3 regions of the Sporosarcina sp. P1 genome follow, and region 3 is predicted to be linked to each of the others. Evidence: riboswitches for the same ligand, from Rfam matches in the RefSeq annotation. Region 3 holds a riboswitch; each other region holds the start of a gene.
What was found. A riboswitch is a leader RNA that binds a small molecule or an ion and turns the genes downstream of it on or off. The one in region 3 is predicted to bind thiamine pyrophosphate.

Region 1 (8,215 bases), on a different contig from region 3:
GCGCAGTACGTAAACGTGGGATCCGACCGTTTACTTCATCCAGTACATCGGATACATCATACAACGCATTCGTAGCATCACGTATCGCAGATTTATACTTTCTCGTCAAATCATTATTGACAAAATCGATAGCATTTCCAACCGAACGATCTAATTCACCCGATACACGGTCGACTTCCGCCAAATGTTTCTTACCGTTTGCTTTTGATTCATTGATTCGACCGACTAAGCTGTCAACGGATGAATTGGCAGATGACAAACTGTCTTGAACCGTTTTGATTCGTTCGATTTCAGCAGACAGTGTATCGGATTTAATGAATTTTTCCAGGTCCGTTAATCCATTGTTAATGGAGCCAATTGCCGTCAGTCCACTATCGATACGGCCAACCATCTTTTGAAGCACTCCGATCGTAACTTTAGGATCTTCCGCAGTTTCTAGCAATCCTGCAAGCTTGTCATCAATTTCTGTCTTCGATGCTTGGAGTTCATTGAACCGATCACGCAGTCCTTCATCGAAAGTTTGTAATTGTTCAATCGCATCCTGGATTGCTTTTTGGCTATTTGCATCAAATTGATTGCGTGCATCGGTAATCTTTTGTTGACTTGCCTGTAGCTGACCGTTCAGTTGATTCAACAACTCGAGGCTAGGTTTTTCACCTTTATTAATAGTAGCTTGTACTTGATCAATAACTTGTTTAGTCGATGATAACTGATCCCGTAACGCGATGATTTTTTGTTGCAGACCGCCAATTTTGTCACTGCCTGTCACTTTACCTGCAGCTTCTAAAACAGTAATGACGGTATCCATTTTACCAATCTGACTTTCTATCGCGGTAGACATACTGTCGAGTTGTTCTTGGTATTTGCTGAAATCAATAGATTCACGCTTATCGATTAAGTTTTGAACGACTTTTTGTGCCCGGCTGTTTACTTCCGTCGCACGATCCAATAAGCCCGTGATATTCACAGAAAGCTCATTCAACTGCTTCAGGAGCTTTTCAGTTTGCGGTGATAATACATTTTCGTAATGATCTTTGATTTTATCCATATCTTCAGTGAGTTTACCCGACAACGCCTGTGTTTGCGTAATTAAATCAGTAGCCGGATTGTTACCGCTCTGCAAATCAGAAATGATGGTTTCCAAATTCGTTTTCAGACGGTTTAAATCTGTGGCGCTATTGTTCAAGGCACTCTGTAAATCTTTAATATTTGTTGAGTCTTTTAGATTCTGATCCTGTTTCTTTAAAAAATCGTAAATATCATCTAACCGAGCATTCGTATCTTCCAGTTTGCCTTGCTTATCACGTAGCGAATCGACAAGACGATCGATGTCTTCACCTTTGCCTGATAACTCGCTCGTCAAATTAGGTACTTTGCGGAATGCCGTCTGTGCGCTCTCCAAGTTAGATGTGATGACGCGCAATGTGTTATCTACGGTCTTTTCATTTTCCTGCAACTTACTGACCAAGCGTGCGTTCAACTTTTTCGCATTGGCATGCACGGCATTGACGTCGTCAAGCACAACATCTACACGATCAATAGAAGAGTCTGCGTAATTCAAGCCTTTATCCATCAGTTCTAACTTTGAATAGATTTCAGGAATGTCAAATTCCAATTGATAAATTAAATCACGTAGCTTTTCGATATTCACACGATTTCCTTCAAGTTCTACTCCGAGATTATTGAATACCTTGATGACTGCTTCATTCGCTTGTTCAACGAATGTTTTATCGATATTTTCTACAATAGCAGACGCACCTTTGCCCGCTACTTTCGGGGAAATTGCATTGATTTTTTCATTGATATAATAATCTAATGTGGGTTTCTTAATATCGTCGGTGATGACACTGCTTAAATTCTCTGAGAAGTCTTTTGGAATGATGATCGCAGCATAGTAATCACCATGTTTCACGCCTTTTAACGCTTCCTCTTTCGTTACAAACTGCCAGCCGAGATCATCGTTCTTGGTCAGCGAGACGATGACTTCATCTCCGACATTGAATTCCTTATCCTCTATTTTCGCACCTACGTCTTCACTGACGACCGCGACTTCTACGCCTTTCGTATTGGAATACGGATCCCATGAAGCAAGGATGTTCATCCAAGCATATAGAGAAGGCAGAAATGCAATCGCCGCAATGACAATGAGTGCTGCTTTATTCTTGAAGATATTCCGAAGATCGCGTCTAACTATAAACCAAATTTTATTCATGTAATATAAACCCTCACTCTATATTCTGTCATTCGCACGTTACACTAACAAACTGGAAAAGATCGTATCGTTCAACACGTCCGTGATTTGCTTTTCCGTCAGTTGTTCATGATGCGTCTTTGACCAATCGTTAACTAGTGCTAAATACGTTTTGAATAAAAGATATGCAATTAGCTCGCTGTCACATGGCTTTAATTCACCTTTTGCGACACCGCGATCAATCTTTCTTGCAATGAATTTTAATATTTCCTTCTCTATAGACGTTAACACGTCTCCTACAGCAGGTGTTCGTAACTCTTTCTCTTCTTCGATCAATTTAATAAATAACTGATGGGTCTCGCGAAATTTCAACAATTGCATAATACGCGCATGGGCATTCTCTTGAAATGACGCGCCTTCTTTAGCTGTCTGTTCGGAGACGTTTTTCATTTCTTCAACCATTTTCCAGACAATTGAATGAAATAACTCTTCTTTATTCGAGAAAAATGTATAGATTGTACCTTTCCCCACATTCGCAATCTTCGCTACTTGATCCATCGTCGTCGCTTTATATCCAAACATCGTAAACGATTTTTCAGCCGCCAATATAATTTCTTCTCTACGATCCATTATGACACTTCCTTCAGAAATGACCGGAATACCGTTTCGGTCTTCTAGTCATTATATTACATAGATTTATAGATAAATGCAAGATATTACACAAAAGACTACCATACAAGCCATATGGTACTGACTTGTATGATAGTCTTCAATTTTTTATTCGATTATAAATACTTTGCGAATCGGTTCTTTGATTACTTTATCGTTTGCTGATTTCACTTCGGTAATCGTTAAATAATAGAGTTCGCCTTTAGTATATCTAGCAATCGGCTTGATTTTTACTGATTTCCCATCTTCTCCGAGTGTTGTAGAAACCGTAACCATTTCACCCATTGCATTTCTCACGACTACTTTTTCTAAGTTCGCAGCATCATGTTGTAATGTATCTGAAAACGTGATAGTCCACTCTTTCATCGTTTGAACTTCATTTTCAGAATCGAAATACGTATAGGGTTGATCATTTTCGATCACTACAACTTGCAGTATTTCTGAAGACAGTTCGAGACCTTCAACTGCATCCAGCACTTTACCCGCTTCCCCGATTTGAACGATCATCTTTCCGTCAACCACTTCTGTTTTTTCTACTTTTGCCGGGTGCAGTTCTCCAGTCTTTTCATCTTTCACTTGAATTTGAAGCTTCCTATCTGTAACTGTCGCTTTTACATTTTCAGGTGTTTTGACCGAGAGTTCAGGTTTTGGATCAGGGTTCGGTGTAGGATTCCAGTTATCTCCTAGATCTGCTCCCAAGTTCGTTGTATACTGCCAACGTAAAATATCATCTTTCTTTAATTCATAAATTCCAGCACTATACTGCGGGAACTCACCATTGACTGAATACATCCAGCCACTTAGCGGACCGCCATCAAATTCCGCTACATTATTAATGCTTTTCACGTATAGGGTTGGACCTACACCAGTAAATTTGAATGGTATTGAGCCACTTTCTACTTCACGTTGTAGTACCGTGAACGCCGTATCCCCCGACTCAATTTCCAACTGTTTTGGGCTAATAATATCCCCCATATTCATTGTTCGTGTTTCTACGGAAAATGTAATATTCGTTGGATGTACTGGTGGCTCTATAGTTTCTTCTTCAGAAAATTGTTGCCAGACAGATTTACCCGTTTTAATTTCTTGTAGTGCAATTAAAGATTGTTCGACAGCTATCGTATTGACCCATTGATCGGCTGGTAAAGTGAATGCAAATGCTCCATTTTTCATTTGGAATTTGCTTAATGCATCTACAGGTGATTTCCCATCTTTTTGCCATTCGATAGATGTAACGTCTTCTCCTGAAGCAACCAGTCCTGAAATGACAGTCGCAATACTGTTGGAGTTTTCTCCCCAAGCGCCCCAGCCAGCTGTATCCAGTTGTTGTTCGCGTAAGACGTGTTTTGCTCGTTCAATGGCTGTATTCACCGCACTATCATCTTGATAATTTGCTAGTGCCAATAAGACCATCGCTGTCATATCGGGATCAGCTTTGTCTTGTACGTTTAATGAAAGAGAAAATCCACCCTTTTCCTTTTCTTGCTTTAACAAATGTTGTAACGCTTTTTCTTTCGCTTCAGCATTCCATGTTCCTACGTCCTGCCCACGCTTCATACCTGTATCTAAAGCGAGCATCGCCCAGGCGTGTTTATTTATAGGACCAATTGATCCATCTGCTTTTTGTTGTGCCGCTAACTCTGCATACAGATTACGATTCGTTTCCCACGCAGTAGTTGGATCCTTCCCTACTGCCAGCAAACCAAAGATATAACGGATATGGTCTGTATCTGACTCGTCACTATTTAATTCTGGATCTTTAGTAATCCACTCTGGTAATCGTGCTGTACCATCAATTAATTGCGAACTAGATGCGCCCAATCCAACCAGTTCCGTCCAACTAATTCCCGGCATACCCCATCTGAAATTATCCTTATTATATCTCTCTACTTCATAAAAACGTAACGTATCCGCTAGCATCTCGTCTACCGTACGAATAACTTCTGGTATAGCCGGAGTATGATTCGCAGTAGTGTTTACATTTGCCAGCTCTTCAACTGTTCCTTCTGTTTTCTCTACTCCTGTATCCACGGCTTGTACTGTCGGAGTTACAAACGACAACATCAACCACAAGCTTACTAACACAGAAAACGTCTTGCTTACTCGACTACCTTTCTTCAACGACTCCTACCCCCTATTTTTTTCAATAAAAAAATCCCGCCTCCGGAAAGAGACTAGGATGGATGGATGCGTGTTTAGACATACCTAATACAACACCACATACACACCTTTTTCCGGAAGGTTGTAAGCATCGTATTATGGTAAGTCTCCTGACTTTTGGATACCAACGCAACTTCAACCTTCCCAGTACGAATACCAGTGGTTGTCTGAAGTCACTTTCCAATTACAGTGGCCGGACCGTTCAGGATTTTCACCTGATTCCTTTTTAAGTCTTGCAAACTAGCAAGACACCAAAATACGCTATAAACTCCTCTTTATCATAAGGAGTCGACATAACAATTGCAATAGCGTAATATTTGACGGTTCATCTATTTACAGGCTTCTATCCTATACCGATTTCTCTAAACGCTATCTTGACTATCTTTTCAGACTATGTAACGATAAGAGATGGATAAACACTAGGGGTGCTTTTGCTGAGAGAGGCGTTCGCCTTAACCCTTGAACCTGCTCTAGATAATGCTAGCGGAGGGAAGTGGACATATGACGGATTTTATCCGTACTATGCAACCGCTTCGCATAGAGAAGTGGTTTTTTTGTGTGAATTTTTTTAAGAAATGAGAAGTGGTAAGAATATGATGAATAAAGTTTTAGAGTTTACTAATGTCTCTTTTCATTATCAAGCAACGAAAGCTTCGAAACCAACTGTTATTTTCGATCAAGTTGACTGGCACGTGAAGGAAGGCGAATTCGTTAGCATCATTGGACCAAGCGGCTATGGCAAAAGCACGTTATTTCGACTCATCACTGGCCTAGAGAACCCTGACAGTGGACAGATTTTATTGGACGGAGAAGTGACAACGAAGCGGTTAGGCAAGGTTGGCTATATGCCGCAGCAAGACTTACTCATGCCGTGGCGGACGATTCTTGAAAATGTTCAATTACCTGTAGAGCTTCAAAAACGTAAACCTTCTTCCGATGAAATCATCCAGTTACTTGCTGACTTCGGACTGGCAGGAGAAGAAAACGCCTATCCTGGAAACTTATCAGGCGGGATGCGACAACGTGTTTCTTTTTTGCGCACAATCCTGACTGGCTCAAATATTTTATTATTGGACGAGCCATTTAGCGCACTAGATGCGATTACGCGGCTGACGATGCAAGAGTGGCTAATCGATCAATGGCAAAAGCTCGATAAAACGATTGTCTTCATCACACATGATATTGACGAAGCCTTATTCCTATCCGATCGCATCTTTGTACTTGCTGAAAAACCGGTACAGGCGATTCGCGAAGTCTTCGTGCCTCTCAGCCGACCACGCACTATGCGGGACTTGGCACGACCGGAACTGATGGAACTGAAAGAGCAACTGATTAACGAGCTTCGTTCGGAGGCGCGGCTATGAAGAAGATGACTTCGTATAGTTGGTCTATACTTCTCGTTGCAATCCTTCTTGGCATATGGGAAATCGCAGCACGACTTTACGACAAAAGCTTCCTCTTCCCGTCCCCTTCAGCGATTCTGATCAGATTATGGGAGCTGAAAACGGAGCTGTTTATCCATCACTTACCTCCGACTGCTTTAACTATTTTGATCGGCTTATCGATTTCGATCATCATCGGATCCACACTAGCGATTGCGATGTATAGTAAGAAACCAATTGAGCAAGCTTTTTACCCTATTTTGATCGCGTCGCAAACGATTCCGGTCATTGCGCTTGCACCGATTTTTGTCTTGTGGTTCGGCTACAGCATTTGGAGTAAAGTCGCAGTCACCGTCCTGATCACTTTTTTCCCGATCACCGTCAGCGTATTCGACGGCTTACGCTCGTCAGATAAGAACTTACGTGAGTTAATGATGACAATGGGCGCATCCGCCAAAGATATCTTCTATAAGCTAGACCTACCTTCCGCTTTGCCATCTTTCTTCTCTGGACTCAAAGTGGCGGTCACACTTAGCGTAATTGGTGCGGCCATTGGAGAATGGTTAGGCGCGCAGGCAGGACTTGGATATTTCAGCAGAAGAATGATGACGCAATTTGATAGTGCTGCTGTATTCGCACCGATCGTCTTGCTTTCGGCAGTAGGCATTATCTTCTTTTTACTCGTTGTCGTAATAGAAAAATACTTTTTACAATGGAGGAATCATCAATGAAAAAACGTCTGTTCCTTAGCATCACGTGTCTTCTTCTACTTCTAGCTGGATGTACAAATGATACAACCCCTGCCAATCAAGAAGAGACACCGAACAATGAAAAGAAAAAAGTCAGCATTATGCTCGACTGGTATCCGAATGCCGTACATAGCTATATATATGTTGCGCAAGAAAAAGGATTTTTTAATGAAGAAAACGTGGAAGTGGACATTCAATTCCCTGCCAATCCGACCGACCCAATGAACTTGACCGCAGCAGGTAAAGTGACACTTGGATTGTATTACCAACCGGACGTCATTTTAGCGCAAGCAAATGAAAATATTCCGGTTAAAGCGATTGCCTCCATCGTACGTGAGCCGCTTAATTACACAGTCATGTTGGAAGAAAGCTCGATTCAATCACCTAAAGATCTTGAAGGCAAAACAGTTGGCTATCCTGGAATTCCACTGAACGAATCTCTGATTAAAACGATGGTAACGAATGACGGTGGCGATTATGACAAAGTGAATATGATCGATGTTGGATTTGAATTGGAATCTTCACTCGTTTCAAAACGCGTCGATGCCGTGACAGGAACATTTATTAACCACGAAGTGCCTGTTATGGACTCGAAAGGATTCAAAACGCGCTACTTTAATCCAGTAGACTATGGCGTGCCGAATTATAGTGAAATCGTGTTGTTGACGAGTGATGATACATGGAATAAAGAACAAGACGCCATCCAGGCTTTCTGGCGAGCAGCTCAAAAAGGCTATGAATTTATGGTAGAACAGCCCGAAGAAGCACTCGACCTCTTGCTGAACAACCAAGATCAAGCCAACTTCCCGTTAGACAAAGCAATCGAAACGGAAAGTTTACAAGTGTTATTACCTAAGATGGATACAGATGGTAAAGCATTTGGCACGCTGGATGAAACATCTTGGGAAGAAGTACGGGACTGGCTACATGAAATGGAAATGATCAAGACGAAACCTGAAGTGGATGAGATGATCTTAGATATCAATACGGGAGAAATGTTCTCTAAATTAACGAAGTAACATACTCAAAAGGCTATTGCGAGAGTCTCCATGACTAATCGCAAT
Region 2 (8,215 bases), on a different contig from region 3:
ATCCACAAACGTATGAAGTAAAAATCGATGGAAAGCATATAACATGCGACCCAGTTGACGAAGTGCCAATGGGGCAACGCTATTTCCTATTCTGAGGTGAAGAAAATGATTATAGAAGAAGTCTTAATGAACGTCAGGGATTTAGATCCAAGTGAGTATGAAAGTCGTCATAAAGAGAAAGTGTACTTAGAAAGTGCACATTTAATGAAGAGAATTCAACGCGTAGAAACCGATCATGGACGTGAAATTGGTATTCGATTAAATAGCCCGCGTGATTTGGAAGCGGGAGACATTCTGTTTATGGATGATAAGAATATTATTTTGATTGATGTCCTTTCTGATGATTTAATTATTATTAGCCCGCGGACGATGCTTGAAATGGGAACGATTGCTCATCAACTTGGAAATCGTCATTTACCTGCGCAATTTGAGGATGAAGATATGCTCGTGCAATATGATTATTTAGTTGAAGATTTGCTGCGAGAAATGGATATTCCATTCAAGAGAGAAGAGCGAAAAGTTGCAAAGGCTTTCCGTCATATTGGGCATAGCCATGACTAACCATGCATTATCCTTGTTACAGCTATGCGATTCTAGTTTTCCCATAGGCTCTTTTAGTCAATCATTCGGGCTAGAAACTTATATCCAGAACGACAAGGTTATCGATGCTAATACATTTTCTGAGTGGTTAAATGTCTATGTGCATGAACAGCTTGCATATGCAGACGGCTTAGCTGTTAGACTCGCTTATGATGCATTGGATATGAATGAACTTGATAAGATTTGGGAACTGGATCGCATATTGACTGTGCAGAATCTTGCCCGCGAATCCCGCGATGGTACACAGCGTATGGGCGATAGGATGTTAGATATTGCAGAATCCATTTACAAAATACCGGTATTATCTACCTACACGCAGAAAATTCGTGATAAACAAGCTTTTGGCCATCCCGCTATTGTTTTTACGATGATTGGACATCACTTACAAGTAGAAAAGAATACAACGATTTTATATTATTTATACTCGACGGTTGTTAGTCTCGTGCAAAACGCTGTACGGGCTATCCCGCTTGGACAAACTGCAGGACAGAAAATTATTTATACTTTTCAACAACAACTTCAGCAAACAACAGACAAAATAATGAAGTTAGATCAAGAAGAGTTTGGTATTGTATCACCAGGACTCGAGCTTTCACAAATGCAACACGAACGTGTTGGAATACGTATTTTTAGTTCATAATGAACAGAATGAAATTGATGATAAGGATGTGCTTAGAATGGGACCAATTAAAATAGGTGTCGGTGGACCAGTTGGTGCAGGAAAAACAATGCTTGTCGAAAAACTCACACGCGCTTTAGATGGCGAAGTGAGTATGGCAGTCATTACTAATGATATATATACGAAAGAAGATGCTAAATTTTTAGTAGCGAACGGTATTCTTCCTGAAGACCGTATTGTAGGTGTGGAAACAGGAGGCTGCCCACATACGGCGATTCGTGAAGATGCCTCGATGAACTTCGCAGCAATTAATGAACTGAAGGAAAAGCATCCCGACGTCGAGTTGATTTTTGTAGAGAGTGGCGGCGATAACCTAGCAGCTACGTTTAGTCCGGAACTCGTAGACTTTTCCATTTATATAATTGACGTGGCGCAAGGTGAAAAAATCCCACGTAAAGGTGGACAAGGAATGATTAAATCTGATTTGTTTATTATTAACAAAACAGATTTGGCACCATATGTCGGGGCAAGACTTGAGGTAATGGAATCTGACACGAAAATATTTAGAGGGAATAAACCGTTCTTTTTTACTAATTTAAAAGATGATCAGGGACTAGATGAAGTAGTAGAGTGGGTCAGGAAGCATGCGTTGTTAAAAGGACTAGGACAAGATGTCTGAATGGACAGGTGTTCTTGACCTCGTCATGGAAAATCGGCTAGGCCGCTCCGTGGCGAAAAGTGTCTACTTTCAAGGCGCATTTAAAGTAATGCGTCCCGTCTATTTCAATAAGAATAGTTATCCATGCTATTACTTATTGAATCCTGGCGGTGGTTATTTAGATGGTGATCGGTATCAAATGAAAGTCACACTGGGTGAACAGGCAATGCTAACGTTGACGACTCAGTCAGCGACGAAAGTATATAAAACGCCGACCAAGCAAGTATACCAAGAGACCGTCTTTCATCTGAAAAAAGACAGTTATTTAGAGTACTTACCCGATGCACTGATTGCATACGAAGATGCCAGTTGTTATCAGAAAAATAGTGTGTATATGGAAAAGGGAGCAACTTTTCTGTATTCTGATATATTGACTCCAGGTTGGTCACCGGAAGGAAGAAAATTCAGCTACGACATGCTCCGTTTGAAAACGGAGATTTATATGGAAGGTCAACTTGTTGTCTTTGATCATATTAAACTTCATCCAGCATCCCAAGACATGAATGAGTTAGGATTTATGGAAGGATATACACATTTAGGTTCGTTAATTGTCGTTGGAGAAAAAACGAGTGATGCGCTATTGGATCGATTATATGAAACGATTCAACATGAGACTGGAGAATTTGCATTTGGATTATCCAAGCTTACTGTTCCGGGCTTCACTATTCGCATATTGGCAAACTATACACAAGTTATAGAACGGATTATTTCAGTCTGCCACCACGTGATTAGCGATGAATGGAATCAACCGAAACCAAGTTTTTTAAGGAAGTACTAAAGACAGCCCGACAATTCAAAAGAGTTGTCGGGCTTTTTCTAAGAATTTTGTTAGTACTATACAAATTACTATGTATGAATAGTATTGAAGAAGATTTTATAATTCAATATGATTTGAAGTTCGCAGATTGGAGTGTGTTCGAACAACTAAGGTACCAGACAAGCGAAATAGGTAGAGTGTCATTTCCGATGATTGAAACACAGAAATTAGGGTATTATTATACATACGAGCTGCGGCATTTTATGGGCTTTGGCCTCTCCGTCAAACTAAGCAAATTATAGGAGTTTTTGGGTGTATTGGCTCCAACACTCGAGTGGATTAACAGAGGCTACAATAGATCGTTATACAAATGTATATTTGGCATTCTTTGCAAGGAACAAAGGAGTAATTGAGTAGACGACATGTAAGATGACTGTGATCACCAATTTTTTAACCGTATTTCCGAATTCCATAAAATATGTCAGAACATGAATTGATTTGACAACAAACTATTGCTGAGATATATTTGAATTTAAATTTCAGTATGATAAGGAATTTATAAGTAGCAAAAATAATGGGAAATTAAACTATGGGCTAGGTTGCTTGAATTAGTATTGTTGATGAAGTAAGATGAGCTATTTAATAAAAAAAGAATGGATACTATTTTTGGAGGTGTTTCCTGTGGTAGATGACTTTGAAGTGGAAAAAGTTTTTGAAGACAGGCAGTACGAGCGAATTCAGTTTAAGCTCATCATAGAAGGTCGCAATTACAAAGCAGACTATCATGATGGTAAAATCCAATGGCTTAATCCACACCCTAAGCAAGACGTTGGTGAAGAAGAAGTAAATGCCATAGAGGATAAAGTTTTGGAACTGTTATCCGAGCAAGGGATTAGAAATGAAGCGGATGATATTGAGATCGAACGTTCGATTAGCAATAATCAAACTCGGCCACTTCAGTTATTTAAATTGAAGATTCAAGGCGAAGAATTTAAAGGCACATTTATTAATGGCGAAGTTGAGTGGTTTCATCCTAAACCACGACGTAAACTAAAAGAAGAGCGCGTGAAAAAAATAGAAGAAGATGTTCAGAAGAAGCTAAACGAACATTTAGAATAACGAATGGACACTACATGAAATCTGCCGAAATAGATGTAGTCGATTGGAAAAGATCTATTTAAGATCTGTTGCCAATGGAAGTGTTGTATGTAGTGCAACAAGTACTCTCAATTCGTTTGACCTTTCCGACAAGATATGACTACAATGGATACACAAATGAAATAGTTGTTACCGCTAGGGGTGCTCTGTTGAGCTGAGAGAAGCATATTGCTTTAACCCTTTAACTTGATCCGGTTCATACCGGCGTAAGGAAGTGGTGCAGATGTTACGTAGCTTAGTTAAGTGCTTTGTGACGTCTCTCCGCCACTTCTGGTCAAGAAGTGGTTTTTTCATTTATTAAGAAAAAAGGGGAGAGTATACATGAAGTTCACTGAGCGTTTATTAGAGAAAACATTACCGATTTGGAGACAGAATCATAGTCATCCGTTTGTCCAAGAAATTGGAAATGGGACGTTGGATCCGGATAATTTTCGATTTTATATGGTGCAAGACTATTTATACTTAATTGATTATGCGAAAGTGTTTGCTGTAGGCACTATGAAAGCGACCGATGTAGAGATGATGGGGAAATTCGCTGCGTTGCTTAACGGCACATTAAACACAGAAATGGAGCTTCATCGTAAATATGCGGCGCGCTTTGGCATTACCGAAGAAGAGCTCGAGAATGCCAAGCCGTCTCCAATTGTCCTAGCGTATACGCACTATATGCTACATGTTAGTCAAAACGGTTCTTTAGCAGAAGTAGTCGCTGCATTATTGCCTTGTGCGTGGAGTTACTGGGAGATAGGCAAAGAGCTTGCTGCGTTACCAGGAGCGTTGGATCATCCATTGTATGGTGACTGGATTCGCATGTATTCATCGGAGGACTTTGGTGAGTTGGCTACTTGGTGCTTAGAATTAATGGATGAAACTGCAGAAGGTAAACCTGAATCGGAACTAGCGAGGCTAGAAGAGATTTTCCTTAATACGACTCGTTATGAGTATATGTTCTGGGACATGGCGTATACGAAACAGATGTGGCCTGGTGTGCAGGAAGAACAGATGATTACAAAGTAATACACAATAAACGTCCGACTAACATAGTTGGATGTTTTTTATTTAGAATCGAATGGGTAGAAACAGCGCATGCTATTTCCAAAGGAGGTGTGCGCCATCTTAGCGAAAGTAGGTTTGGCACTTGGAGTATTATGGACAAGTGGGTGGGGTACTAGTGATGCGCCAGCTGCTGCACATAGTAAAGTTGAAGTACCGGCATACGCCAAATGGTCAAGGCTTGCGATCAAGCAAACGATGCTTAAATATCCTCATGCAGATATCAAGGATTACTTGCATATCGCAACCGACTCAAAAAAAGTTACAAACCTGGAAAAATTTCAACTTTGGCTAAAAGAGGAAGAACGGGAATTCGGTGTGATAGTGACTGTCACCTATTCAACTGAAACAGGTAAATTTATTCGCATTGATTTTCAAGAAATACCTGTTCACTAAAAAAACGCCCCTATACCATATAACATGGCACAGGGGCGTTGGTTTATTCGGGATCTTTCTGATAAAAGAAATTGGGTGTCATAATGTCATTGGCAAACCGCTTGTGATAAACATGCGTGGCAGCAGGTGACAGTGGTGGGATGAGCCATACCCAGTTACCTGTCACTCTTCTTCCAACACTCCGCTCTTTCTTTTCGAACGATTTGAATTGCTTCGCTGCGGTATGATGATCAACAAGTGTGACACCTTCCTTCTCGTAGGAATGTAGAACAGCTATATTCAACTCCACAAGTGCTTTGTCTATCCAAAGAGAACGATTGGATTTTGTGTTTAGCCCCATCAGTTTGGCGACAGACGGCAAAAGATTATAACGATCCGCATCTGCAAGATTACGTGCTCCAATTTCTGTGCCCATATACCAGCCGTTAAATGGTGCCATAGGATATTCAATTCCACCGATATCAAGACGCATATTGGAAATGATCGGAACGGCATACCATTTTGTATTTAACTCGGAAATTCCTTTAATTTCGGGATGACTGATAGGTACTTCCTTTACTGATGATTTCGGTAGTTCAAAGAGTCGTGGAGATTTCCCAAACTCTTGAATGACAAGTGGTAATACATCAAAAGGTGTTTTGTTCCCTCGCCATCCCAGACGTTCACACAACTTGGTCATCTCAATGGATGCAGAGTCGCCAATGATTGTAGCTCCATCCTCGTATCCAGCATAACGAACTAATTGATGATTCCAGATCCTCAGAGGGTCTTTGTCTTGTACCCGAGGGGCGAAGACGGTAATCGTTGAACAAATATCTCCATCATTCGTTGCATAATCCACATGATGCTTCAATTTTTCAAATGCATCTTCAGCAGTAGTGACTTGTCGTTCATCAAATACTTCCAACGTTTCCCACAATAATCGTCCGATACAGTGATTACTGTTTCGCCAAGCCATTTTCGCGCCATGTGTCAGTTCGGATTGTGTATGAGTGTACGTTCCCGTTTGGATAATCTCTTCTTCAATTTCTTTGACGCGCATGAGTTGTTCCTCTTGAGAAATTCCTAGTTCATTATAACAACTATGGATAAACTGGATTGCTTCTTGGAAGAGCTCAATACGATTTACAGATAGCACCATAATCATCAACTCCATATACAGAGTGTAGCATGTGAATAATATAATGAGTCGCAATAATTTCGGCGAATTACTGACTTTTCATTTAATAGGAAAGTAAACGGCGTATCATTTCCTGACCTGCGTCTTTCGGATAGGATCGGTATAGATGACCTGATAAGCGTACCGGATCCCCGAAGAAATACCGCTCATATTGTGTTTGTCTTGTGCCGAACGAACTCATTGTCAAATCCCAAGCTAACCGAAATAGTTGCACACGTTCCAACGCGGTTTTCGTAGCACCTTGTAGGTACTTTTCGAGATCAAGTTGAATAGGAGATTGGAAATCTTTATCGGTAGGTAACGCAATCATCCCACTCGCTCCGATTAGCTGAATGATCTCACTGAAACGCGGGTAGACTTTCGGAAAAATATTGCTAGCTACTTGAAGTGGTATTGCACTTGGACACATATTTCCCCATTGATCGAGTGATGCATCGGCCTCAGATTTATCTCGTAATGCTTTCATTGTTTCGAGTCCAATAATTATCTCAGATAGTTTTTCTTGAATATGGAGATATTCGGCTACATTAATCATTTGGACGAGTTGCTCTGCTAAATTCAGCATGAACTCTGTTTTGACGATCTGTCTCGTAATGACTTGATGTGTGGCGAACGGATGGAATGAACTCATTGAAAAAAATTCTGAAGCTACTTCCTTATTGTGATGAAAGAATACACGCTCCCACGGGACGAGAACATTATCGAAAACAACTACAGCATCCATCTCTTCAAATCGCGAACTCAGTGGGTAATTAAATGTGGAATTCCCCCCTACAAATGATTCCCTACAGAGAAAACGTAAACCTTCTGTACGGGAAGGTATTGAAAAGGCGAAAGCTTCATCAGAATCCCCAAGAAATGAAGGCGTGCTGAATACCAATACCTCATCCGTCACGCCGCCCTGTGTTGCCAGTAGTTTAGCTCCTTTAATGATGAGTCCAGCTGCTGTTTTATCTACAATCTTGGCGGAGATCGGTTCATCTGACGTAGTAAAGGCAGCCTGAGATCGATTGACCTGTGGCGTGATGAAGGTGTGAGTAAAGGATAGATCTTCTTCTCGTGCTCGTTCATAAAGCGCTTGAATATGTTCTGGAAAGCAGTTTTCCTTGCCGAGCAAGTGAGCGGAAGAAGAGGCAAAGCTCATAATCACCGTATTGAGGTAATCCGGACTTCTACCAAGTAAGCCGCAAGAAAGTCTTGCCCATTCCTCTGTCATAACTCTGCGATTGCGCAAATCCGCTTTGGTTTTCGGTTGTAAGTACGAAAGTCCAATGCGCTCATTTGTGACTGGTGAAGCGTATGTCATAAGAGCCTTATGTGAAGGTGACAATTGTAAATCATACAAAGAGGCCTTTGTTTCTATAAGTCCTTTAAATGCCGGATGTTTAGAAATAGGACCTTTCAATTGTTTTCCATCGAGCCAAATCTCCGCGTTCTGCTCATCCATTCTACGCACAAACTCGTTGCCATTTATAGCACCCATACCATTCCTCCTGAATTTTCAAGTTGATATAGTATATTATGACACCTTCATGGATGATCAAAAAAGTTCTAGGTCAGAACAATAGATGATAATTTTGATACAATACAGAAGGAGTACATCGGGAATGTATTCGGATCAGCGAAAGGTGTGCATATGATGGATAAAGAATTGGTAATGAAGTATATTGTAGCGTGCACAAATCTATATGGGATAGTGCCTATTGAAAAAGTTATTGAAATTTACACTAATCA
Region 3 (8,215 bases):
CTGCCAGCCATACGAATTCCGATGACAACAATAATTGCCGTGAAGATAATCTGCAACAAATTCCCTGTGGCGAACGCTTCGAATGGATTGGTAGGAACTATCGAAATCAACCATTCAAGAATACCTTGTCCTTCCTTTGCCTCTCCTGCTGCCACTTCCCCTAAGCCATCTACCATATTCCCGGGTTTCAATACTGAAGCCGTGATATAACCAATGACAAGCGCGAGTATGCTTGTGCTGATATAAAGGAACAATAGCTTCCCTGTTAACCGTCCAACTTTTTCAGAGTGATCTATACTAGAGAAACCTACAATTAATGATGTAAACACAATGGGTACTACTACGAACTGGATTAAGCTCAAGAAAATTTTACCGATTGGAGAAAGTACGTATTCATTCAATTGCGGTACTGCTTGCGGGAGAAAGATATTTAGAATAATCCCGAAAATAATACCTAACACGAGACCGACTGTGATTTTTGTTGAAAGTTTAATAGAAAACAACTCCTTAAATCCTTATTGATATAGTAGGTTTAATATAATGAAATATATATGTTTTGTCAATACTAATAATTCTAACTATTGCAAGAGTGTATAGTAGTCGCTAATTTTATTGAGTCTTGTTCAATAAGATCAAATGGTATTATGATGAATTGAAACAACTATCTTAAGAAAGAGCAATTATGTATACAACTAATATTAAATCATATAAGATACCCCTATAGGTATGTAAGGGGGGGACGAGATGAAAGAACAATCGTATGAAAATCATACACGGGTGACACCTTTGCAACATTACATTTGGTTACCGTTAAGCTTTCTATTGCTTTTGATAACAGCGATCTATGGAATTTATCAATTTGTAAAGCATGGTTTTTCAATGCAGATTTTGCTATTATTCGCTGTCATCGTTCTTGCTATTATTCCAGGGATGCTCGCACGGATTTATGCGTTGTCTTTGCAAGATCGATTAATCATCACAGAGGAACAGCTTCGTTACTTTATGTTGACGGGTAACCGTTTAGTTGCACAATTGACGAAATCACAATGGATTGCATTACGATTTGCTTCAGATGAAGAGTACGTGGAGCTTGCGAATCGGGCAGTAGTGGAAGATCTGTCACCAGATGAAATTAAGAAATCTATAAAGTCATGGAGAGCAGATCATCAGCGTGTGTAATGAAAATAGAGAACACAGGATCTGAATTAGATCTGTGTTCTCTTTTAAGTTGGTTACATATTATATATCGCTAATTATCGATATATTGATAGGAAAAAGGCTGAAGATAAACTACATATCATGACAAGTAAAAATACCATATCTATCCCAGTATACCGTGTAGGATAATAATATGTCCTTGCAGCACCCATCTGATACTGTTTCGCTTCCATCGCAACTGCAATGCGTTGCGCGCGCCGTATACTTTGGGCAAATAGCGGAACTGTATAGGACTGCAATCGTTCATAGAAACCTCTAAATCCTTTTGAAAACTGGATATTTCGTACTTTTAAAGCATTCCTACGAATTTGTAGCTCTTCAGTTACAGCAGGAATTAAACGAAAAGCTGCAATAAAGCTATAGGCATATTTGGACGGCAGACGAAACTGTTGCATCATAGCATAAAAGAATAGTACAGGTTGGATAGTTAAGATAAACGTAAAGCCAACGAAGCCGAATGAAAGTGACTTACTTCCGAGCAAAAGCGCGTGTTGAATACTCTCTTCAGAAATCTTGAATAGCCCCCATTGCCAAATCACCGCTTCACCCTTACCGAACAACAACATGGTCAACCCAGTGGATAGGAATGAAATAGCTAACGGAATGGAAAGCAATGAAAGTTTCTTCAGCGAATAACCGCTAAATACATAAAATAATATTCCATATAAAATAGCTTGTGAGATAGCAAAAGATAAACTTTGATTTACGAGCGTAATAATCAAGAACGCAAAAAATACGATAAATTTTAACGCAGGATTGACTCGGAATAACCAGGTTTCGCGTTTAGGTGTGAACCAATTGAACACTCTTCGCACCTCCTACTCCATTAGCCGTATGCACAACACCATCAACTACAGTCCAAACAGCAGTAGCGAAGTTTTCTACTATTTCTGTATCATGCGTAACCATCAAAATTGTCATGCCTTCAGTGCGCAATTGTTCCAGCTTCTCAAGAATGGCGAAGGTGTTTCGTGCATCCTGCCCGAAAGTAGGCTCATCCAGTAACAAAATGTCTGTACTAGGAGTAAGAGCAGTTGCGACACTCAAACGACGCTTTTGACCCGTAGATAGCTGGTAAGGATGGCGCGAAACAGAATCAGGTAAGTTAAATAAGCACATCAATTCTTTCGCATATACGTCTGCATCATCTTTTGGCATGCCGTGTAAAGATACGGTTAACTCTTCCGTAATCGAGTTCGTCACAAATTGTAGTTCGGGATTTTGAAAGACGAGCGACAGACCTTGCGGGAGTTGCCGTTTCTTCTTTTTCCACGTAATGGGTACACCGTTCACTTCATAGATACCGCTAGTCCGAAGTAATTGCATGAGAGATAAAAGTAATGTACTTTTACCAGAACCATTTTCGCCAACAATTGTAATCCAGTCACCGGCCTGTACAGTCGCATGTTTGGCAGAAATCTTCTCCATTTGACCACGATGGCCGTGAAAGTCCTGGATTTGAATTTTCTTTTGTGATGAAACGGCTTGACGATTTATCATCATTAATTGAAACGCATCAGATGTTTTATATTCTTCCCATACCCCTGGGTACCAAATACCATATCGTTTCAGTTGTTCTTGAAAGTTTGCAAAAATATATGCTGGTGAACCATCTGCGATTATGACGCCATGATCATTAAACAACACAACACGATCTACCCAGTCAGCAATCAAATTGATTTTATGCTCCACAATGATCACAGTTTTATCAGCGGTTGCCTCTTTAATAGAAGACCAAATCTGTTGCGTGCCGTCCGGATCCAATAATGCAGAGGGTTCATCCAGAAATAGCACGTCAGGTTCTAATAATAAAACAGAAGCCAATGCTAACCGTTGTTTCATACCTTGAGACATTTCATTGATGGGCGTGTGGACATCTTTCAAATGCAAGTCCACACGCTTTAACACTTCTTCAATAAGAAGTGCCATTTCTTCACGCGGAACTTGAAGATTCTCTAAAACGAATGCAAGTTCTTCATCTACATAGGTCATACAGAATTGTGTGTCTGGGTCTTGGAAAACGAACCCCCATGAGTCAGGTAACAGAATGTCTGTTGCTTTCATTGGCAGTTCGATGGAGCTTGGTATAATGCCGCTCAGTACTTGGAGTAAAGTGGATTTCCCACAACCACTAGGACCAAGCATGAGAACTTTTTCGCCAGACTGAACAGAGAAGGAGAAGTCTTTAAAGACCAAAGCATCTTCTCCTGGAAACTTCAGTCGTAAATCTGTAACGCTGATGTTATTCATAGTTGGATCATACCTCCGCTTTTACTGATCAAGCATCGTATATTCTTTTTTATCAACAGGTCGAATGAGCGACGTCACACCTGTTGCTTCTAGCGCTCTTACAATGAGCACAGCAAAAATACCCGTGAAGATGAATGCGCTGATTGCACGTAATCCGTATTTTACAATGAGTGCCCATGTTTCGAGTGCTGCGTAACCATAAACCAAATCAAGTCCGAAACTTGCAAGACATGACGCGATTCCTGCTAATCCAGCAATTAAAATAGAATAGCGTTTATAACGGAATGCAGCGAACAATAATTCCGCAGCAAGACCCTGTGCGAGTCCATACATCAATACTTCAATACCATGACCAGCAAACGCAGATAAGGAAGCCCCTGCAATACTTGCGATGAGTGCAGTACCTGGTTTTCGTAATAATAAAAAGGCGAACGGCCCGACCATGAACCACATACCGTAAAGCAGTTGACGCGCGACAGGCATGATCGGTTTGACGACAGTGTATAAATCATCCCAAAACTTCATCAGCACGCCAAACACAACGCCAATCATGATGGTAATCAATAAATCGGTGAACTTTAACTTTTTCAAACTCTTCCACTCCTTGTTATTTTTTCATACAAAAAAGCCGTCTGAAGAGCAGACGGCCGAGGAAGGAAAGAGATTCCTGTATAATTCCATCGATCACGCTCTCTACGCTGGCATTACCCAGATCAGATTAACGGTCAGCAGTGGATTCATCTGCTATCTCAGCCTGATTCTCTCAAGCACCCGGACGGACAATCATGTAAGCAATCCTAGTATACAGCACGTTGAATTGTGTGGCAACTTATGAAATGACTACATGTTCAATAAAATGCTTGCAGTTTAAATTGAACATATTGTACTGAAATCCTGATATACTAATAGGATAGAAATGTTCATAATTAAATTCTCGATATAATGGAAATAGAGTGTAAAAGGAGTTTTCACATGACAAAACATATAGCGTTTATTGACGTGGAGACGACAGGTATGAGTGCCGAGGCGAGTGAAGTGATCGAGTTAGGCGTTATGCTGGGAGAGTATGAAAATAACCGTATTGTTCGGGTCGCTGATGAGTATTGCGAGTTTCAAGAACCGTTCTATTCCATTTCTCCGACGATTACGAATCTCACGGGCATTACCGATCAGATGGTAAGAGGGAAGTCGCTTGATATGGATAGAATTCTAAAAATACTTGATCAAGCAGACGGTATAGTAGCACATAACGCATCATTTGATAGGGGGTTCGTCAGCCGGCTATTACCTGAAACGCTCGATATGGACTGGTATTGCTCCGTCAGACAAATCAAATGGAAAAATTACGGCTTTGAAAACGGTAAACTGCAACAATTGCTGAGAGCGCACCGAATTCAAGTGCATAATGCCCACAGAGCACTTGACGATGCAAAAAACCTAGCACTCTTACTGAACTCGTCCAATCCGAATCTGACGGATGATACATTCATCTCCTATTTGATGAATAAAGCACCGATGAAGAAACCAGCCAAATCAAGATTTTAATAGTAGCGAATGATGTCCGGGAATACTTCACCGGGCATCTTTTTTGTATGGTTTAAGGTTTAAATCATGGGAAAGTGAGTCTTATAACAAAATCAAAGTATAGAATGATGACACAAAGACGTCATGGAAGTATGCTGAATTCTTATGTATAAACCAATCTGCACATCTTTTTCATAATCTTTTTCTATACTTAAAATATAGATGGCTAGGAAGTTTATTGAAGACTATAGAAGAGATGGGAGACAAATGAAAACGAAAGAGAAGAATCAGCGAAGAGAAATATAGGTCTACTGAAAACTATGAATGAATATGGGCGATGCCGCTTAAAAGCTTTTCATGTGCAAAGTTTTTTCATATATTTTTGCTATACTACTTTTGAAATAATTAGACAAAGGGGATATGAAAATGAGTAAAAAAATTCAAATGGGTATATTTTTGCTGAGTGCGATACTGATCAGTGGATGTAGTGACGATGCACAATCGAATGAACAGAACAATCAACACATGATGAATCAAAATAGCAACGAAGGAAATCATCACATGATGGGTGACTCTGCAATGGGTAACGGGCATATGAGCCATGATGACGTAGTGCGTTTAGAAGACTCGACAGGTGAAAATGAATTATATATTCCACCGTTATTAACTAGTGAAACGACAGAGGGGACTGAGTATATTGTTAAGGCGCAAAAAGGTAAGGTGAATATATTTGAAGGTGTGACTACAGAAACTTTAGGATATAACGGTGATCTATTAGGTCCGGTTCTTCAATTTAAAAAAGGTGAAACCGTTAAAATTAAAACAATAAATGAATTAGAGGAGGAGACAACGTTTCATTGGCATGGTTTAGAAGTGTCTGGTGAGGCAGATGGAGGACCGCATAAAACACTAAGTCCAGGTGAAGAGGCACTAATAGAATTTGAAGTGACACAAGAGGCGGCTACATTGTGGTTTCATCCTCATCCAGAGGGCAAGACATCTGAACAAGTATATAAAGGACTCGCAGGGCTGATTTATATTGAAGATTCTAATTCGGACAAGTTAGAAATCCCTAAAGAATACGGAAAAAACGATATACCATTAGTTTTCCAAGACCGAATTTTCGATGAGCAAGGGCAATTAGATTATAAAGCGGTAATGAACGAAGATGGGACGATAGGTGATACGTTATTGGTCAATGGTACAGTAAATCCTGAATTAACAGTAGGAAAAGAACAAGTACGTCTACGCTTACTAAATGGATCAAACGCGAGAAATTTTACGTTCAAATTGAATACAGGTGAATCATTTGTTCAAATTGCGACAGATGGAGGCTTCTTGAATGACCCCGTCACATTGAATGAAGTAACTTTGACGCCATCGGAGAGAGCGGAGATAATTATTGATTTCTCGCAACTTAATTCTACAGATGATTTGTCTTTGATTAATGAAGATGGATCTATTCTTTTACCGTTTGATGTGTCAAATCAAGAAGTAGATCGTACGCAAACATTGGGGCAATTAAATGATTTTGCCGTAACGGAAGAAGAAAAAAACATGCCGGTTACGAAGAATATTGAACTCTTTGGTATGATGGATCATGTGACAATCAATGGAAAGAAATTTGATTCAAAAAGAATAGATTTTACACAAAAGCAAGGCGTAACAGAGATATGGGAAATTTATAATAGGAAAGATATGATGGGTGGAATGATTCATCCATTCCATATTCATGGTACACAGTTCAAAATACTCTCGAGAAATGGGATAGAACCTGAAGAGAATGAAAGAGGGTGGAAGGATAGTATTGCTGTTCATCCAGGAGAAAAAGTGAAAATCGCTGTACAGTTTAAGCATAAAGGTGTGTATATGTTCCATTGTCACATTTTGGAGCATGAAGACAATGGAATGATGGGACAAATAGAAGTGAAGTAAAAGATATGCCCAAAGTAGCCAGTGAAATATTCATTTCACTGGCTACTTTGCGTTTTTATAAAATACAGGAAGTTTATATTGAGTTAGTCAGGAGGGAATTCTAAAAAAGTAAATGAAAAGGAATAAACCCATGATGAAAAGACGGTAGAAGAACCGTCAAACGAAGATATAAAATGGGTGATTTAAGCGATGGAAGAGTGAAAATCAGAAAGAGTTCATAGAGAGCGGGCTTTCTAGAAAAAACTCCGAATTTCTACTTTCAATGGAATAGTTTATATGGATAAAAGGGTATGGTAAATAGAAGCATGTGACTTACTGAATAACTGAAAGGAATGAGAAGATGAAAGTAATTACTAAGAAGTCACATAAGAAGTTACGACTTTTGTATCAAGCCTTTTTCGTCATGCTGGGTGGAGTGATTACAGCGTATGGACTTGAATCAGTCCTTATTCCGAACAATGTATCGGATGGTGGGGTTACAGGCCTTAGTATTGTAGGTTCTAAAGTTTTTGGACTTCCGTTAGGTGTTTTAATTGCGGTTTTAAATATTCCGTTTATCTATCTTGGTTATAAACAGATAGGCAGGCGCTTTGCGGCGCTTTCTGTAGTAGGCATCGTATCTTTAAGTGCCAGTACAAGTCTAATGCATCATATTCCCATCATTGTACAAGACGATACATTATTGGTAACTGTAGTTGGCGGGATCATTATTGGAGTCGGAATCGGAATAGCTTTGCGTAACGGTGGAGCACTCGACGGTATTGATATGCTAGCAGTGTTGCTGTCAAGGAAACTTCCGTTTGGTACAAGCGATCTTATTTTGTTTCTGAATATTTTTGTCTTTATCGTCGTTTCAACTGTTTTTGGACTGACAGGTGCCATTATGTCAGCAATTGCTTATTTCATCGCATCGAAAGTCATATCTATCATGGAAATAGGATTTAGTGGTTCCAAAACATTTAAGATTGTAACGGAAAAACCTGAATTGATGATCGAAGAGATTCACGGACGTTTGGGTCGGAGTGCTACTTACCAAATGGTACAAGGGAGTTATACCAATAAACAGTTCATGGAAATCACTTGCAATATTCATCATTTGGAAGATAGTAAAATGAAAGAAATCATTCGTGACGTAGACAAAAATGCATTTGTGGCGGTATATGAAGTTGCAGAAATTAAGCGAGGGAATTTTGGCGGGGGGCAAGTGCGTTAAGTAGGTGTAATTTAAAACGTTTTTTTTTAGAATATAATCGTACAGGAGGGTCCCTTGAATGGTAAATACAAGGGG

Region 1: another riboswitch for thiamine pyrophosphate. It lies ahead of CSV73_RS09280 (ABC transporter ATP-binding protein); the one in region 3 lies ahead of CSV73_RS08390 (ECF transporter S component).
Region 2: another riboswitch for thiamine pyrophosphate. It lies ahead of tenA (thiaminase II); the one in region 3 lies ahead of CSV73_RS08390 (ECF transporter S component).

The regions. Positions count from the first base shown of each region.
Region 1 is NZ_PDYS01000007.1:135,082-143,296, reverse strand. It holds gene CSV73_RS09295 (YhgE/Pip family protein) at 1-2,212, opposite strand, end outside; gene CSV73_RS09290 (TetR/AcrR family transcriptional regulator) at 2,252-2,821, opposite strand; gene CSV73_RS09285 (DUF4430 domain-containing protein) at 2,969-4,981, opposite strand; cobalamin riboswitch at 5,104-5,291, opposite strand; TPP riboswitch at 5,432-5,529, shown strand; gene CSV73_RS09280 (ABC transporter ATP-binding protein) at 5,617-6,384, shown strand; gene CSV73_RS09275 (ABC transporter permease) at 6,381-7,133, shown strand; gene CSV73_RS09270 (ABC transporter substrate-binding protein) at 7,130-8,170, shown strand.
Region 2 is NZ_PDYS01000002.1:301,111-309,325, forward strand. It holds gene ureC (urease subunit alpha) at 1-95, shown strand, start outside; gene ureE (urease accessory protein UreE) at 106-561, shown strand; gene CSV73_RS04395 (urease accessory protein UreF) at 554-1,240, shown strand; gene ureG (urease accessory protein UreG) at 1,278-1,898, shown strand; gene CSV73_RS04405 (urease accessory protein UreD) at 1,891-2,715, shown strand; gene CSV73_RS04415 (YheE family protein) at 3,376-3,813, shown strand; TPP riboswitch at 3,980-4,082, shown strand; gene tenA (thiaminase II) at 4,174-4,869, shown strand; gene CSV73_RS04425 (DUF3889 domain-containing protein) at 4,939-5,301, shown strand; gene CSV73_RS04430 (nitric oxide synthase oxygenase) at 5,345-6,442, opposite strand; gene hpaB (4-hydroxyphenylacetate 3-monooxygenase, oxygenase component) at 6,525-7,964, opposite strand; gene CSV73_RS04440 (hypothetical protein) at 8,121-8,215, shown strand, end outside.
Region 3 is NZ_PDYS01000006.1:87,565-95,779, reverse strand. It holds gene CSV73_RS08410 (dicarboxylate/amino acid:cation symporter) at 1-503, opposite strand, end outside; gene CSV73_RS08405 (DUF6526 family protein) at 745-1,179, shown strand; gene CSV73_RS08400 (energy-coupling factor transporter transmembrane component T family protein) at 1,254-2,024, opposite strand; gene CSV73_RS08395 (ABC transporter ATP-binding protein) at 2,002-3,468, opposite strand; gene CSV73_RS08390 (ECF transporter S component) at 3,490-4,059, opposite strand; TPP riboswitch at 4,142-4,253, opposite strand; gene CSV73_RS08385 (exonuclease domain-containing protein) at 4,441-5,013, shown strand; gene CSV73_RS08380 (multicopper oxidase family protein) at 5,419-6,927, shown strand; gene CSV73_RS08375 (YitT family protein) at 7,268-8,140, shown strand.